Regions from separate parts of the Lysinibacillus sp. FSL L8-0312 genome, predicted to be linked through region 1. Evidence: a T-box and tRNA genes for the amino acid it is inferred to sense, from the RefSeq annotation. Region 1 holds a T-box; the other holds one or more tRNA genes.
What was found. The T-box of region 1 lies ahead of trpS (tryptophan--tRNA ligase). A T-box ahead of a tRNA ligase gene usually reads a tRNA of that ligase, here a tRNA-Trp.
Positions count from the first base shown of each region.

Region 2: it has a tRNA-Trp gene. The T-box ahead of trpS (tryptophan--tRNA ligase) is inferred to sense a tRNA for this amino acid. The anticodon was not compared.

Region 1 is NZ_JBBOOV010000001.1:3,982,508-3,991,382, forward strand. It holds gene MHI22_RS19905 (ATP-dependent Clp protease ATP-binding subunit) at 1-2,011, shown strand, start outside; gene MHI22_RS19910 (YjzD family protein) at 2,061-2,255, opposite strand; gene MHI22_RS19915 (beta-ketoacyl-ACP synthase III) at 2,833-3,771, shown strand; gene fabF (beta-ketoacyl-ACP synthase II) at 3,802-5,043, shown strand; gene MHI22_RS19925 (hypothetical protein) at 5,149-5,370, shown strand; gene trpS (tryptophan--tRNA ligase) at 5,372-6,361, opposite strand; T-box leader at 6,478-6,700, opposite strand; gene spxA (transcriptional regulator SpxA) at 7,191-7,586, shown strand; gene mecA (adaptor protein MecA) at 8,021-8,689, shown strand.
Region 2 is NZ_JBBOOV010000001.1:2,455,686-2,464,560, forward strand. It holds gene MHI22_RS12405 (S-layer homology domain-containing protein) at 1-765, opposite strand, end outside; gene MHI22_RS12410 (ABC transporter ATP-binding protein) at 865-1,554, opposite strand; gene MHI22_RS12415 (ABC transporter permease) at 1,557-2,588, opposite strand; gene MHI22_RS12420 (phosphotransferase family protein) at 2,738-3,541, opposite strand; gene MHI22_RS12425 (GNAT family N-acetyltransferase) at 3,556-4,098, opposite strand; tRNA gene MHI22_RS12430 (tRNA-Leu) at 4,288-4,368, opposite strand; tRNA gene MHI22_RS12435 (tRNA-Cys) at 4,415-4,488, opposite strand; tRNA gene MHI22_RS12440 (tRNA-Gly) at 4,497-4,571, opposite strand; tRNA gene MHI22_RS12445 (tRNA-Gln) at 4,576-4,650, opposite strand; tRNA gene MHI22_RS12450 (tRNA-His) at 4,668-4,743, opposite strand; tRNA gene MHI22_RS12455 (tRNA-His) at 4,779-4,854, opposite strand; tRNA gene MHI22_RS12460 (tRNA-Trp) at 4,867-4,940, opposite strand; tRNA gene MHI22_RS12465 (tRNA-Tyr) at 4,954-5,037, opposite strand; tRNA gene MHI22_RS12470 (tRNA-Thr) at 5,047-5,122, opposite strand; tRNA gene MHI22_RS12475 (tRNA-Phe) at 5,135-5,207, opposite strand; tRNA gene MHI22_RS12480 (tRNA-Asp) at 5,224-5,299, opposite strand; tRNA gene MHI22_RS12485 (tRNA-Met) at 5,303-5,377, opposite strand; tRNA gene MHI22_RS12490 (tRNA-Val) at 5,404-5,479, opposite strand; tRNA gene MHI22_RS12495 (tRNA-Glu) at 5,495-5,569, opposite strand; tRNA gene MHI22_RS12500 (tRNA-Ser) at 5,594-5,685, opposite strand; tRNA gene MHI22_RS12505 (tRNA-Asn) at 5,691-5,767, opposite strand; rRNA gene rrf (5S ribosomal RNA) at 5,784-5,899, opposite strand; rRNA gene MHI22_RS12515 (23S ribosomal RNA) at 6,012-8,875, opposite strand, start outside.

The sequences.
Region 1 (8,875 bases):
AAATGTCATTCGTATTTTAACACGCAAAACGAAAAATAATCCTGTATTAATTGGTGAACCAGGAGTTGGTAAAACAGCGATTGTTGAGGGTTTAGCACAGCGTATTGTGAAAGGCGATGTGCCAGAGGGCTTGAAAGAATGTGTGTTATATGAGCTAGATATGAGTGCTTTAATCGCAGGGGCAAGCTATCGTGGCCAATTTGAAGAGCGCTTAAAAGGTGTGTTAAAAGAGGTGAAAGATTCAGAAGGACAAATCATTTTATTTATTGATGAAATTCATACCATCGTCGGCGCAGGCAAAACAGACGGTGCTATGGATGCAGGGAATATGCTCAAGCCAATGCTTGCACGCGGTGAACTACATTGTATTGGTGCTACAACACTAGATGAGTATCGTATGTACATTGAAAAAGATCCTGCTTTAGAGCGACGATTCCAGCAAGTTCTTGTACGTGAGCCTTCGATTGAGGATACGGTTTCCATTTTACGGGGCTTAAAAGAACGCTTTGAATTACATCATGCAGTACGAATTCATGACAGAGCAATTGTTGCGGCAGCAGAACTGTCCAACCGATATATTACAGAGCGATTTTTACCTGATAAGGCAATTGATTTAATTGATGAGGCTTGTGCGATGATTCGTACAGAAATTGATTCGATGCCACAGGAATTAGATGCAGTGACACGTCGCATTATGCAGCTTGAGATTGAAGAACAGGCATTACGTAAGGAAAAGGACGAGGCAAGTAAAAAACGTCTAGAGCAATTGCGTGAGGAATTAACAAAATTAAAAGAATCCTCAGAGGGCATGCGCCAACAATGGGAAGCAGAAAAAGAAATGTTACACGATATTCAGAAAAAACGGGAAACATTAGATAAATACCGTCGTGATTTAGATGAAGCAGAAAGTAAATATGATTTAAATAAAGCTGCCGAATTACGCCATGGCAAAATCCCAACATTAGAAAAGGAAATTCAGGAACTCGAAAAACAGTTAGAAAACGGGGCAGAATCCCGCATTTTACGTGAAGAAGTAACGGCAGATGAAATTGCTGCGATCGTTTCCCGCTGGACAGGAATTCCTGTAACAAAATTAGTAGAAGGAGAACGTGAAAAACTTCTACGATTAAAGGATACATTACATGAAAGGGTAGTCGGTCAAGATACAGCAGTTCAATTAGTAACAGAAGCTGTATGGCGTGCACGTGCAGGTATTAAAGATCCGCATCGTCCGATTGGTAGCTTTTTATTCTTAGGTCCAACAGGTGTTGGTAAAACTGAGCTTGCTAAGGCACTTGCTGCGCAGTTATTTGATGCAGAAGATCACTTTATTCGAATTGATATGAGTGAATACATGGAGAAACATAGTGTGTCTCGTCTCGTTGGTGCTCCTCCAGGCTATGTAGGTTATGAGGAGGGCGGACAATTAACAGAAGCTGTACGCCGAAATCCATATTCCGTGGTCCTCCTAGATGAAATTGAAAAAGCGCATCCAGACGTGGCGAATATTTTATTACAAATTTTAGATGATGGCCGCATTACAGATAGTCAGGGACGTATGGTGAATTTTACAAATACAGTGGTCATTCTAACATCCAATATTGGCTCTAGTTATTTAATGGAGGCAAAAGAAGGCGATAATGCTGTTGAAGACTTAGTGATGACGGCCTTACGCCAACATTTTAAACCAGAGTTATTAAACCGTATGGATGACATTATCTTTTTCCATGCTTTATCTACAAAGCATTTTACTGCGATTGCTTGGAAGTACGTGGAGCAACTGATTAAACGTGTGGCAGAACAGGAAATTACTTTATCTGTCGAGCAAGAGGTTATTGATTGGGTAGTACAGCAAGGAGCGGATGCTCAGTTTGGAGCGAGACCATTAAAACGCTTTGTACAACGACATATCGAAACAGCAGTAGCTAGAGAACTGCTTCGTGGTGAGGTTTTACTAGGAGAAACTTTGCATGTGAAAATGCGTGATGGTCAATGTGTTGTGGAAAAATAACAGAAAAAACCTGTTCGGCAATATGCTGAACAGGTTTTTTCTAGATAAATTAATGATGGTCTGCAGCTTCTGGTGTAGGATCGTTTGGAATGATTGCTCCAATAATAAAGATTAGAATGGAGAATACAACGGAAACGATTGCCCCTGTTTTAAAATCGAATGGTACACCAAGTACAGAGCTGACTACGTAGTTTAACATAGAAACTAGTAGGAATGACCATATGAACGTTACGATATATTGCATTAATTTCACCTCAACCGAACTTTTTTCATTATAAGGTTTTACTCATATTCATTATCATATCATAACATAAATCGAAAAAAAAAGAACCTTTTATGTGAAACATGGCGAATTTGTCACAACAAATACAAGGATCTGGATTTTATATTCAACGGCCTATCGTAGCATTTGATTTGCAGAAGGTATGCTGATGTTTAATGATAGGAAGTTAGTGTGTGCTTTGTAATGAAGAGGAGTCAGGGAATTAGTCTCGATTAGGGTTTTTGTTCGTAACGAGTGCAGAAGTGCTCTAATTATAGTAGGAACTTGGCTCAGAGCTAGTAGATAGTGCTCCTAAGTAAGACACTCCGTTCATAAAAAGGTGGACAGTACTATGACGTAGAAGTTCACCCGCTCAAAAACGACGATAATGCCAAAACTCTCACCTAACCTAATAAAGAGTCAGCCCTCACCAAAAATAAAATCTCCGCCACGTCCAAAACACATTAATTTTAAATCACCTTGCTTCCTTCCTTTCGTATGCGTTATAATTATGACCAGTTACTAATAATTGATAGTAAGAAAGCTGAGGGGTTGCTATATGAACGCTGGTATTATAGGAATTGGCAAATATGTTCCTGAGAAGGTCGTTACAAATTTTGATTTGGAAAAAATAATGGATACTTCAGATGAATGGATTCGAACTCGAACAGGCATTGAAGAACGTCATTTTGCGGCAGAGGATCAGGAAACTTCAGATTTAGCAGTAGCAGCTGCTAAAGAAGCTATTGCAAAAGCGGGTATTACGCCAGAGGAAATTGGTTTAATACTTGTAGCAACTGTCACACAGGATCAAACTTTTCCAAGTGTAGCATGTATGGTTCAAGAACAAATCGGAGCAGTGAATGCGGCGGCGATGGATCAAGCAGCGGCATGTGCAGGATTTATATATAGCTTAGTGACAGCGAAGCACTTTGTAGAGGCAAATACTTATAAATATGTCTTAGTAGTAGGTGTAGAAAAACTGTCGAAAGTCATCGATTGGAAGGATCGTAATACAGCTGTTTTATTCGGTGATGGTGCTAGTGCAGCTATTGTTGGGCCAGTATCTGAAGGCAGAGGTATTGTATCATTTGAACTTGGTGCTGATGGTACAGGCGGTAAAAACCTTTATTTAACACAGCAAGACACAATTACAATGAATGGTCGTGAAGTGTTTAAGTTTGCTGTACGTCAAATGGGTGAATCGGCTGTTAATGTGTTAGAGAAAGCAGGATTAACAAAAGAAGACGTAGATTTTTTAGTGCCGCATCAGGCAAATATACGAATTATGGAATCTGCTCGTGAGCGATTAGAGCTACCACCTGAAAAAATGTCAAAAACGATTCATAAATATGGAAATACTTCAGCAGCATCTATTGGTATTTCCTTGGTAGATGAGCTCGAAGCAGGTAAGATTAAAGAGGATGACTTATTAGTCCTCGTTGGTTTTGGTGGCGGCTTAACATGGGGTGCCGTAGCCATGAGATGGGGAAAATAAGAAGGAAAAATGCTTGAGGGGAGTAAGACAATGAGTAAACGACGAGTAGTAATTACAGGAATTGGCGCAGTTACACCACTAGGAAATAGCATCGAAGAAACATGGGCTAACATCAAGGCTGGTAAATCTGGCATTGGTGAGCTGACACGATTGAATAAAGAACTTTTTGCAGCAAAAATCGCAGCAGAAGTGAAGGATTTCGATATTGAAAAATATATTGATCGTAAAGAAGCACGTAAAATGGATCGTTTTACGCACTACGCGTTAGCCGCTTCCATTATGGCAATGGAAGATTCACAATTAACAATTGATGAAGAGTTAGCTCCACGTGCAGGTGTATGGATTGGCTCTGGTATCGGCGGTATGGAAACTTATGAACAACAATTTTTAACATTCCAAGAGCGTGGCGCAAGACGTGTCAGCCCATTCTTCATTCCAATGATGATTCCTGATATGGCTTCAGGGCAAGTATCTATTCACGTTGGTGCAAAAGGTATTAACTCATGTTCTGTAACGGCGTGTGCTTCGGGAACAAACTCCATTGGCGATGCCTTTAAAGTAATTGAACGTGGGGATGCAGATGTGATGATTTCAGGTGGTGCTGAATCACCAATCGTTACAATGGCTGTGGCAGGCTTCTGTGCAAATACAGCTTTATCATTAAATCCAGACCCACAAGCCGCATGCCGTCCATTTGATAAAAACCGCGATGGTTTTATTATCGGAGAAGGCGCTGGTATCGTTATTCTAGAAGAGTATGAACATGCAAAAGCTCGTGGCGCTAAAATCTATGCTGAAGTTTTAGGTTATGGTGCAACAGGTGATGCGCATCACATTACGGCTCCAGCTCCAGAGGGTGAGGGGGCAGCACGTGCAATGACGCAAGCATTGACAGATGGTGGAGTTGATCCATCACAAGTTGATTATATTAATGCACATGGTACTAGCACACCTTACAATGATTTATTTGAAACACAAGCTGTTAAAACTGCTTTTGGTGATCATGCGTATAAACTTGCTATGAGCTCCACAAAGTCTATGACGGGTCACTTATTAGGAGCAGCTGGTGGTGTGGAAGCGATTTTCACAGCATTAGCCTTAAAAGAAGGCATTTTACCTCCAACAATTAATTTAGTAGATCCAGATCCAGAATGTGATTTAGATTATGTTCCAAACGAAGCGAGAGAAGCAAACATTCAATATGCGATGAGTAATTCTCTTGGTTTTGGTGGTCACAATGCCAGTCTTTTATTCAAAAAATATGAAGCATAATATATAAACTTAAAAAACGTCAGCCAAATTTAAACGGCTGACGTCTTTTTTTATAGTTTTGTGAATAAATGATAAGTAAGAAGAAATAGAAAGGATGCCTCTACTGTGTTTCGTCTCTTTTTATTTTTAGTAAGCTATGGCTTAATGATCCTCTCTGTAGGGAATCTCATATTGTATTTAAATTATCGAACATTAGGTTATTCCTGGAAGGTTGTTTTCAAATTTATTTTTCAAACAACAGAATTTTATATGGCGGTAGGAGCCTGCATTATCATTTGTGCTGTTGTGCTTGATTTAGGCTTTGATCGCTCCACAGACAAGCCATAAATTAGCGACGTGTGCGGCCGAGACCCATTGCTTCTTCCATGCGTTTTAATGTAGCACTGGCAATCGCATTCGCCTTTTCAGCACCTTCATCTAAGATGACATCTAATTCAGAGGATTCTACTAAATGATAGAATTTTTCTTGAATTGGTGTTAGATGTTCGATAACAGCTGTTGCAACACCTTGCTTGAATCCACCATAACCAATTCCCTCATATTTTTTGACTAAATCTTCAATGGCTATACCAGAAATAGCCGATTCGATTGTCAATAAATTTGAGACACCTGGTTTATTTTCTACATCAAATGCAACAATACCATCAGAATCCGTAACCGCTGATTTAATTTTTTTCTCAATGTCCTTTGCCGTATCTAGCAAACGGATTGTCGCTTTCGTATTAGGGTCAGATTTACTCATTTTCTTTGTTGGCTCTTGTAAGGATTTAATACGAGCGCCTGCTTTTGGTAATTGAATTTCTGGAATTGTTAAAACGTCACCAAAGCGTTTATTAAAACGTTCTGCAAGGTCACGAGTTAGCTCGATATGCTGCTTCTGATCATCGCCGACAGGGACAATGTTTGTGTTGTAAAGTAGAATGTCTGCAGCCATTAACGGTGGATATGTTAAAAGAGCAGCAGAAACGCTTTCTTTACCATGTGATTTATCTTTAAATTGTGTCATACGTTCTAGCTCCCCGATAGACGCAACACATTGTAACATCCATCCTGCCTGAGCATGCGCTGGCACCTCTGATTGAATGAATAACGTAGATTTTTTAGGGTCGATGCCAGTAGCAATATAGGTAGCTGCCAGCTTACGAATGCTTTCACGTAATTCTTTAGGATCTTGGGCAACCGTGATCGCATGCTGATCAACGATACAATAAATAGCATTTCCTTCGTCTTGTAGTGCAGGGAATTGCTTGAATGCTCCTAAATAGTTCCCTAAAGTAACGATTCCTGTAGGCTGTACGCCTGAAAAAATAGTTGTCATTAAAAGTTCCTCCTCGAATTCAAATTCCGTGACGGTTGTCAGTGGCGTTTTGCTCACTTTTCCACCTCACGATAAAGACAAAAAAACATCATGCGTCCTCATTAGATTTTTTCTAATGAAGGGACGAATGATGTTTTGAATCCGCGGTACCACCCAGCTTGCCTAAAAGGCCACTCAGCTTCGTAACGTGAAGGGACGAGCTCTGCTAATAGCTTCTAATAGCGTTCACAAAGCTAACTCGGAAGTCCATTCCATATGCCTCCACGATCTGTTTGCAGCAACCACAGACTCTCTAAACGTGAAATGAACATATGTACTACTCTTCGTCAGCGTTTTTCTCAATTTAAATTATTCAAATTGATTTGATTGCAAAGAATTATATTATAAAGATTCCATTGTGTAAAGTCAGACTTTTGACGGTGGTTTTTTTCGAGAAAAAATTATATGCTTTTTTTGTTGTGTAATTTTGTTATAAATATAAAATTTTTTATTAAAATTGTGTTTAGGTGTACACGTCAAATTGACAATTTTCTCGTTTAATCTTTTTAAATGAGAACAACTAAGATACATGCTTGGATGTTTAAAATGCACTGAAAGTGGGAATGTTAGTAGTAGCACATAAGATAGAAGGAAATACGCTTTATTAAAAGCTGTATAAAGAGACAGAATAATTTGTGACGGCTTCAGTCTTTTTTTATTGGAACTATATTCAAATACAGCTGAGTACTGTATAATGGTACTGTGTATTTTACTTTACATTAATTCTAATTTAACACTTTGGTTCTGGTTTATAGATAATGATTACAAAATGAAAGGATGTGTCAGAATGATCGTAACCCTATTTACATCACCAAGTTGTACCTCTTGTCGTAAAGCGAAAGCTTGGTTAGAGGAGCACGAAATTCCATATACAGAACGTAATATATTTTCTGAGCCACTAAGTATTAGTGAAATTAAAAAAATTTTACGTATGACAGAAGACGGGACAGATGAAATTATTTCTACTCGTTCAAAAATATTTCAAAAATTAAATGTGGATGTTGAAAGTTTACCACTACAACGTTTATATGAATTAATTCAGGAGTATCCTGGGTTATTACGCCGACCAATTATTTTGGACGAAAAACGTCTACAAGTCGGCTATAATGAAGATGAAATTCGTCGCTTCCTACCTCGAAAAGTTCGAGCATATCAGCTTCAAGAAGCGCAACGAATGGTGAATTAAACCTACTCATTTTGAATAATATATATTGTAGATGTTACAAATGTGGAATGCATGTTGTGACATCTATTTTTTTATGTTTTACTTATGTAAAACCTTCTATATGAAGTATAATAATTGATAGGGAAAAGTCATATATTTCCGTAAAAGTATGTTAAACTTGATTTAAGTTAAATAGTTTACTACAATTTCAATAATTCAAATATCTTCTGTGAAACGGTGTATATCCTTTTCATTTTATGACAGAACAGCATACAATAGAGTTAGAGACAACTGTGAACAAAAAAAATCATGTTTGCGGTTCCTCGATGGTTTTACTGAGTGTGGTCAAAGGTTGAAAAACAAATGCAGTATGAAGGTTAAAAACAAAGAATAAAAGCATACTAATGAAACAAAACTGTTTTTCAGCATATGACAGTGAAGGGAGATGAGGTCTAGTGGACATCGAACGTGTAAATGAAAATACACTCAAGCTCTTTATTACGTATAATGATATAGAGGATCGCGGCTATAGTCGTGAAGAAATTTGGTACAATCGAGCAAAGGGTGAGCAACTTTTTTGGGATATGATTGATGAAGTAAACACGGAGGATTACTTTGATGTAGAGGGTCCGATTTGGATTCACATCAATGCATCTGAAGTAGGCTTAGAAATCATTGTCACACGTGCACATATTTTAAAAGACGGTGAAACATTAGATGGTCATTCGAGTTTTGATGAACACAAAGAAATGTTTGCACCATTCGATGAAGTTGGAGAGGATCTTCTTAGCCAGCTAACTCAACTTGGTGACATGGATGAGTCAGAGTTATTTATGGATACAGACATTTATGTTTATAAATTTAAAGATATTGATGAGTTAATCCCTGTCGCAAAACGAATGACAGACGAATTAGTGGATTCCTCATTATTCAAATATGAAGATTGGTACTATTTAGTTGTTGATTTCGGGAACGCAGATGAGGATTTAAATCGTCATGATCGAAATGCGGTCATCAAGGAATTTTTAACACCATCCAATTTAACCATTCACCGTCTAGAGGAGTACGGTGAAAAGATTATGGAATTTAATTGCTTTGAAACAGTTCGAAAATACTTTGCGTAAGCGTTAAAATACCTCATTTTTTAGACTGTAGTAAAACTCGTAAATTTATTGAGTTTTGCTACAGTCCTTTTTTTGCATTCCTATTTAAGCTATCATCGGGTAATTGACCAGCGTTGTACAGGCCTCTCTGCTCATGCTGTGAAATCTGCTGAATGAAGATATATGAGACGGCATTTTTTAAATTTC
Region 2 (8,875 bases), 1.5 Mb from region 1:
TCCATATAACAGTTCATTAGGAAATGTTTGTGCTGTACTTACATTTTGGACTGTCCATACATCATTTTTACCGTCATGATGGTCATATTGATAGTTTAACGTATAGCGTTGATTATCACTTAAAGAATAATGAGCATACGTATAAACAAAAGCAGGATCTTTTAGCAAATCAGGCTTAGTCAGAGTCATCGCTCGTGCCAAAAATGCTGAAAAGTGAGCACGTGTAACAGGCTCATTTGGTTTAAATGCTCCATCCTCATAACCTCTTATTAAATGATTATGAGCCAATGTTAAAATCTCTTTATAGCCTGGTGTCTGCTCCGTTACATCCGAAAAATAATAAGGATCTGAGCCCTTTAATTGAAAGGCTCTGTGCAGTACAATAGCCATTTGTCCTCTTGTAATCATTGCATCTGGATGGAATTTATCGACTGCATTAAAAATGCCCGCATTTTGTACCGCAGCAATTTCTTTATAATACTTATGTGCAGTCGTTACATCCTGAAAATTAGGATTTTTTATATTGATTGTATTTAATCCTAGAGCACGAGTTAACATCACAGCAACCTGTGCTTTCGTAACTTTTTCGTTCGGCTTGAACAGAGTATTTGAATAACCCCTCACAATATCCTGCTCTACTAAATAATCAATTTCTGTTGATAATGTCTCATCAGTTAAATCTTTAAAGCTTGCTGCCCGTACTTCCTTAGGTAATAGACAAACAGTTATCAGGATTAAACATATAATTTTCAATAGGTTCTTCACATTATCCCTCCTCCTTCGATTCTTTACCCATCTAAGTCAATTTTTACTCTTCATATGAAAATACCACAACCATAAAAGATATGATTGTGGTATTTCCAATTAGTACATAGCATTTGGTAACACAAGCCCATCGCTCATTTTAATAATACGATCAGCATAGGCGAGCATTTCTTCATCATGTGTCACCATTAATGTTGTAATCTTTAATGTTTTCGTTAATTCTCTTAGCAACAGCATAATTTCTTTAGAACGCTGGGAGTCTAAACTAGCTGTTGGTTCATCAGCAAACAATACTTTTGGTTGATGAATGATGGCACGTGCGATTGCTACACGCTGCTTTTCTCCACCTGATAAGGAGGAAGGATAAGCCGTTTTACGATGAGCCATTCCAATTAATTGTAGTAGATGATTCACTTCATGCTGCTGTTCGTACTTCTTTAACCGAGACTCAGCAACATCTAGCATTAACAGCAGCTGCTCCTCCACTGTCAGAAATGGTACGAGATGCGCAAACTGAAAGACAAAGCCAAATTTACTTGCACGTAATTTCCGTACCTGCTCAGTGCTCATCGTTGTAAGATTTTGTTCTTCGAAAAACACTTGCCCATCTGTTGCTGGCTGTAGTCCCGCAGCTATCGTTAACAGTGTACTTTTCCCTGAACCAGACGCACCTACCAATGCAGTAATCTCCCCCTCTTTTAACGAAAGATTGATACCTTTTAAAATTTCCTCCTCCACTTCACCATTTTTAAACGTTTTTCGCACTTCATCAATTGTAAACAATGTCATGATTATCCCTCCCCTTGTTGTATGGCTTGTAACGGTTCAATTTTTTTAATTTGTAGACCCGACAATGTAGCTCCGATAAAGCCAATGATAAGAAACACTATGGATAACTGTGTTGTAGTGCCAATTGCTAAGGTGAAGGGCATTCCCTTAGGTGCAACAACATGAAATAACTGGCTAAGGCTAATGGATATGACAAGTGAGATCATTGTAATAATAGCCATCTGTGTCCAGATCATTTTAAACAACTTACTTGTTTTTAAACCAATTGCTTTTAAGATGCCATACAAACCAATTTTTTGCACATTCATCATATAGAAGAAAATGGCGAATAACATGCCACTAATGACAACTAAGAACCATATAATCATATTTAAAGATAGCTGTTCCGCACTATAGCTGGGAATTGTATTGAGAAATTCTTTATTGTTGTATGCTTGTAGCCCTTTAAACTCTTTTGGCTCGCTATTTGGTACATAAATTAACTGTTTGTCCTTTACACGATACATCTCGTGATAGGCCTCTTCACTAATGTAAGCGACAGGTGCGTGGCTATATTTCTTTTGCTCCACAAAGCCTTTAACGATGAACTCACCATTGTATTGATTATTCTTTAATGTATCTCCGACTTTGATTCCTTTATCCTGTAACGAGCTATCTAACAGTACCTCCCCTTGATGCACATTTTGAAACAATCTGGACTCGGTAGATGTAACAAAGGCAACACTCTGCTGTTTATCGTCTTGATCATTTAAAAAGCCCATTTGAATCGAAAAAGCTACTGCTTCTTTCTCTTTCCCCATGACTTCCTGTTGAAGGTCGCTATCAATTCTCGAAAGATTAAACGCCCCCTCTGCATCTTCAGCCATGTAAATTTGTCCTTTCGGTAAATCTTTAATTAAAGCTGCATTATCCTGCGATAGACCATTTGCCAAACCCGAAATAATAAACGTTAAAAAACTAACTAGGAAGATAATGGAGCCCAAGATTAAAAACCGTACTTTATTCTTCTTTATCTCTTTCCACGCAAGGTTCATTACTAACCCCTCCATTTCTTTGATTACTCATAGCTTAAAATGTTTACATGAACAGAGCATGAACTAATCATTAAAAATGACCGGGAAAATAAAAAACCGATCTATAAAGGAAGTTTTTATCCTATAGAACGGTTTAAAATATTTTTAATTTAAAAAAATTCATATAATCCATTTTTAAAGTAATTGTATTCATTTTGGTCTATTAACTTAACGCCGTACCCTTCATAGAATATCTGTTCGTCTTGTTCTGTTTCAAATACATGTGGTTTAGGGCGTACCGCCAGAGCAACATCATATCGTGGATCACCTAATGCTCCAGCACTCCAATCGATAACTCCTGAAATTTTTCTATTCTGTACAAGAACATTGTCAATTGTGAAATCACCGTGTATAAATGTTTGCTGAATGATTTTTGGTTTTTTCCTTTTCAATTTATCTAATAATTTTGGAGTGCCATCTACTTTAAAATTTTTCAAATTAAACTCAGCTTGTCCCAACATATCGTCTATCCATGGTGTGTCTTTTACTAACTCTTGTGGACATCGGGTTGAATGAATGGCAGAAAGGATCTTCCCAAAGTTAAATATTATTTCATGTCTGTTTTCCTCTTTAATCTCATTTTCTAGTGCACTTCTAACGGTGTCGCCTTCTAAATATGCCATTAAAGCCCATGACTGATTTTCTAATGGTTGTTCAATAAAATAATGCAACGTTGGAACTGGTAATGTAGATTTTGATAAATGTTTAAGGACAGTTGCTTCTTTCGTTAACCAGGAACAAAATTGTGTTCCTTTTGTTCTTTTTAAAACGAATATTCCTCTTTTAGAATTAAGAATTCCTACATCCGATGTATGTCCTTGTCTTGGAAAATAAATATGGATAACTCCTCCAACATACTCAATTATGTCTTTAGGTATTTCATTTCGTTGTATGGGATGCAAAATTTTCACCACCAATGCTACTTATTTTAATCAGCCTTTCTTTTTCCTCTAGTTTGATAAAGAACAGGATCTATATTACTCCACACATAAATTAATAAGTCTAAGTCTTGATTTCCTATATTAATCTTTTCCGTTTTTTCTAATCTAGCACCCAATCTCTTATAAAAACGCTTCGACTGATTATCCTCTAAAACCTCAACAAATATTTTTTCATAGCCTAATGCTTTCAACTTAGTAAACAATTTATTGACTAGTTTACTGCCTATTCCTTGACCCTGAAATTGATCTAAAATGTAGATGGATGTTAAATCCCCAGACCCTTCAATTTCATTTTCAGCTCTCTTACCACCATCAGTAAATCCAATAATTTCCCCATTATTGTTTTCTGCAACAAAGACATAATGATCAACTTTAGAGATGTTCCTTACCCATAATTCTGTTCTTTGCTCATAAGACAATTTTTCTAAATACTCGGTAGGAAGAATATTTTTATAAGTATTCTTCCAACTATCTACATGAACTTTTGCTATGCCTTTAGCATCCGACAATTTTGCTTCCCTTATAATCATGTTCCACACCTACCTTCGTATTTACTGTTTATTCAATATGTATGTATTTATATCCTCTTTTGGCATAAAAAATTTTAATCATTCACGCGAGGTTTAGAATGCAATATTATTATTGATGACAAATAAAAAAACGCTTCTTACACTAAGTAAGAAACGTTTCTATAGACAGTTTTAACATACTGTCTAGGATACCGGTGGTCGGGGTCGAACCGACACTCCAAAGGAACACGATTTTGAGTCGTGCGCGTCTGCCAATTCCGCCACACCGGCATAATGGAGATAAAAAAAATCGGATACACCGATTAGAGTTAAAATATGGAGGCGGCAACCGGATTTGAACCGGTGATAAAGGTGTTGCAGACCTGTGCCTTACCACTTGGCTATGCCGCCATCGAAGTTGGAGCGGAAGACGAGGTTCGAACTCGCGACCCCCACCTTGGCAAGGTGGTGTTCTACCACTGAACTACTTCCGCAAAATGGCTGGGGTACCTGGATTCGAACCAGGGCATGACGGAATCAAAATCCGTTGCCTTACCGCTTGGCTATACCCCAAAAGATAATTATATAAATGGGGCGACTGATGGGAATCGAACCCACGAGTGCCGGAACCACAATCCGGTGCGTTAACCACTTCGCCACAATCGCCATTATATTATAATTTTTATTAATTTTACTTTAAATGGGGCGACTGATGGGAATCGAACCCACGAATGCCGGAACCACAATCCGGTGCGTTAACCACTTCGCCACAATCGCCATAAAATTAATTGGCAGGGGCAGTAGGAATCGAACCCACACCAAAGGTTTTGGAGACCTCTATTCTACCGTTGAACTATGCCCCTATAATAATAAAACTGGTGGAGGGGGACGGATTCGAACCGCCGAACCCTAAGGAGCGGATTTACAGTCCGCCGCGTTTAGCCACTTCGCTACCCCTCCGGGAATACATGGTGCCGGCGATAGGAGTCGAACCCACGACCTACTGATTACAAGTCAGTTGCTCTACCAACTGAGCTACACCGGCAAAAAAACATGATGGGTCAGGACGGAATCGAACCGCCGACACTTAGAGCTTCAATCTAATGCTCTACCAACTGAGCTACTGACCCTTGTTATTAAAATAAATGGCGGTCCCGACCGGGATCGAACCGGCGATCTCCTGCGTGACAGGCAGGCATGTTAACCGCTACACCACGGGACCATTTGGTTGCGGGGGCCGGATTTGAACCAACGACCTTCGGGTTATGAGCCCGACGAGCTACCACTGCTCCACCCCGCGATAATCATATACTATTGTAAAAATAATGGTGGAGGATGACGGGCTCGAACCGCCGACCCTCTGCTTGTAAGGCAGATGCTCTCCCAGCTGAGCTAATCCTCCATCTGGGTATTTAAATGGTGACCCCTACGGGATTCGAACCCGTGTTACCGCCGTGAAAGGGCGGTGTCTTAACCACTTGACCAAGGGGCCAACTTTTGGAATAAATCAAAGTGCTGGCGGAGAGTAAGGGATTTGAACCCTTGAGACAGTGTTAACCGCCTACACGATTTCCAATCGTGCTCCTTCGGCCACTCGGACAACTCTCCAAGAATGGCTCCGAAGGCAGGACTCGAACCTGCGACAACCTGATTAACAGTCAGGTGCTACTACCAACTGAGCTACTTCGGAATAATTTTAGTATATAGCCTAGCGACGTCCTACTCTCACAGGGGGAAACCCCCAACTACCATCGGCGCTAAAGAGCTTAACTTCCGTGTTCGGTATGGGAACGGGTGTGACCTCTTTGCCATCATCACTAGACTATTTGAAAGACAATACTTATTATAACATATTTTATCAAAATTACAAGTATATTATAATATTTTTTATTCTTTCAAAACTGGATAAACGTACATTGAATGGTTCAAACGTTTTGGTTAAGTCCTCGATCGATTAGTATTCGTCAGCTCCATGTGTCACCACACTTCCACCTCGAACCTATCTACCTCATCGTCTTTGAGGGATCTTACTTACTTGCGTAATGGGAAATCTCATCTTGAGGGGGGCTTCATGCTTAGATGCTTTCAGCACTTATCCCGTCCACACATAGCTACCCAGCGATGCCTTTGGCAAGACAACTGGTACACCAGCGGTGTGTCCATCCCGGTCCTCTCGTACTAAGGACAGCTCCTCTCAAATTTCCTACGCCCACGACGGATAGGGACCGAACTGTCTCACGACGTTCTGAACCCAGCTCGCGTACCGCTTTAATGGGCGAACAGCCCAACCCTTGGGACCGACTACAGCCCCAGGATGCGATGAGCCGACATCGAGGTGCCAAACCTCCCCGTCGATGTGGACTCTTGGGGGAGATAAGCCTGTTATCCCCGGGGTAGCTTTTATCCGTTGAGCGATGGCCCTTCCATGCGGAACCACCGGATCACTAAGCCCGTCTTTCGACCCTGCTCGACTTGTAGGTCTCGCAGTCAAGCTCCCTTGTGCCTTTACACTCTACGAATGATTTCCAACCATTCTGAGGGAACCTTTGGGCGCCTCCGTTACCTTTTAGGAGGCGACCGCCCCAGTCAAACTGTCCGCCTGACACTGTCTCCTGCCCCGCTAAGGGGCATGGGTTAGAATTTCAATACAACCAGGGTAGTATCCCACCGACGCCTCCTTCGAAGCTGGCGCTCCGAGATCTCTGGCTCCTACCTATCCTGTACAAGTTGTACCAAAATTCAATATCAGGCTACAGTAAAGCTCCACGGGGTCTTTCCGTCCTGTCGCGGGTAACCTGCATCTTCACAGGTACTATAATTTCACCGAGTCTCTCGTTGAGACAGTGCCCAGATCGTTACGCCTTTCGTGCGGGTCGGAACTTACCCGACAAGGAATTTCGCTACCTTAGGACCGTTATAGTTACGGCCGCCGTTTACTGGGGCTTCAATTCGCAGCTTCGCTTGCGCTAACCACTCCTCTTAACCTTCCAGCACCGGGCAGGCGTCAGCCCCTATACGTCACCTTACGGTTTTGCAGAGACCTGTGTTTTTGCTAAACAGTCGCCTGGGCCTATTCACTGCGGCTCTCATGCGCTTGCACGCTCAAGAGCACCCCTTCTCCCGAAGTTACGGGGTCATTTTGCCGAGTTCCTTAACGAGAGTTCTCTCGCACACCTTAGGATTCTCTCCTCGACTACCTGTGTCGGTTTGCGGTACGGGCACCTCTCACCTCGATAGAGGCTTTTCTTGGCAGTGTGAAATCAGGAACTTCGTCCATACGGACTCGCCATCACAGCTCAACGTTACAGTGTGCGGATTTGCCTACACACACGCCTTACTGCTTGGACGCGCATAACCAACAGCGCGCTTACCCTATCCTACTGCGTCCCCCCATTTCTCAAACGGTGAGGAGGTGGTACAGGAATATCAACCTGTTGTCCATCGCCTACGCCTATCGGCCTCGGCTTAGGTCCCGACTAACCCTGAGCGGACGAGCCTTCCTCAGGAAACCTTAGTCATACGGTGGACGGGATTCTCACCCGTCTTTCGCTACTCATACCGGCATTCTCACTTCTAAGCGCTCCACCAGTCCTTCCGGTCTGACTTCAACGCACTTAGAACGCTCTCCTACCACTGACATCGTAGATGTCAATCCACAGCTTCGGTGAATCGTTTAGCCCCGATACATTTTCGGCGCAGCGTCACTCGACCAGTGAGCTATTACGCACTCTTTAAATGATGGCTGCTTCTAAGCCAACATCCTGGTTGTCTGTGCAACGCCACATCCTTTTCCACTTAACGATTACTTTGGGACCTTAGCTGGTGGTCTGGGCTGTTTCCCTTTTGACTACGGATCTTATCACTCGCAGTCTGACTCCCGTGTATAAATATCTGGCATTCGGAGTTTGTCTGAATTCGGTAAACCGGGATGGCCCCCTAGTCCAAACAGTGCTCTACCTCCAGTATTCTCATCACGAGGCTAGCCCTAAAGCTATTTCGGAGAGAACCAGCTATCTCCAAGTTCGATTGGAATTTCTCCGCTACCCACACCTCATCCCCGCACTTTTCAACGTGCGTGGGTTCGGGCCTCCAGTAAGTGTTACCTTACCTTCACCCTGGACATGGGTAGATCACCTGGTTTCGGGTCTACGACCACGTACTATTTCGCCCTATTCAGACTCGCTTTCGCTGCGGCTCCGCCTTCTAAAGCTTAACCTCGCACGTAATCGTAACTCGCCGGTTCATTCTACAAAAGGCACGCTATCACCCATTAACGGGCTCTAACTACTTGTAGGCACACGGTTTCAGGATCTCTTTCACTCCCCTTCCGGGGTGCTTTTCACCTTTCCCTCACGGTACTGGTTCACTATCGGTCACTAGGTAGTATTTAGCCTTGGGAGATGGTCCTCCCGGATTCCGACGGAATTTCACGTGTTCCGCCGTACTCAGGATCCACTCAGGAGAGAACGAACTTTCGACTACAGGGCTTTTACCTGCTCTGGCGGACCTTTCCAAGTCGCTTCATCTAACTCGCTCTTTTGTAACTCCGTATTGAGTGTCCTACAACCCCAAGAGGCAAGCCTCTTGGTTTGGGCTCTTCCCGTTTCGCTCGCCGCTACTCAGGGAATCGATTTTTCTTTCTCTTCCTCCAGGTACTTAGATGTTTCAGTTCCCTGGGTCTGCCTTCAAGACGCTATGTATTCACGTCAAGATACTACGCGATTAAACGTAGTGGGTTCCCCCATTCGGAAATCTCCGGATCAAAGCTCACTTACAGCTCCCCGAAGCATATCGGTGT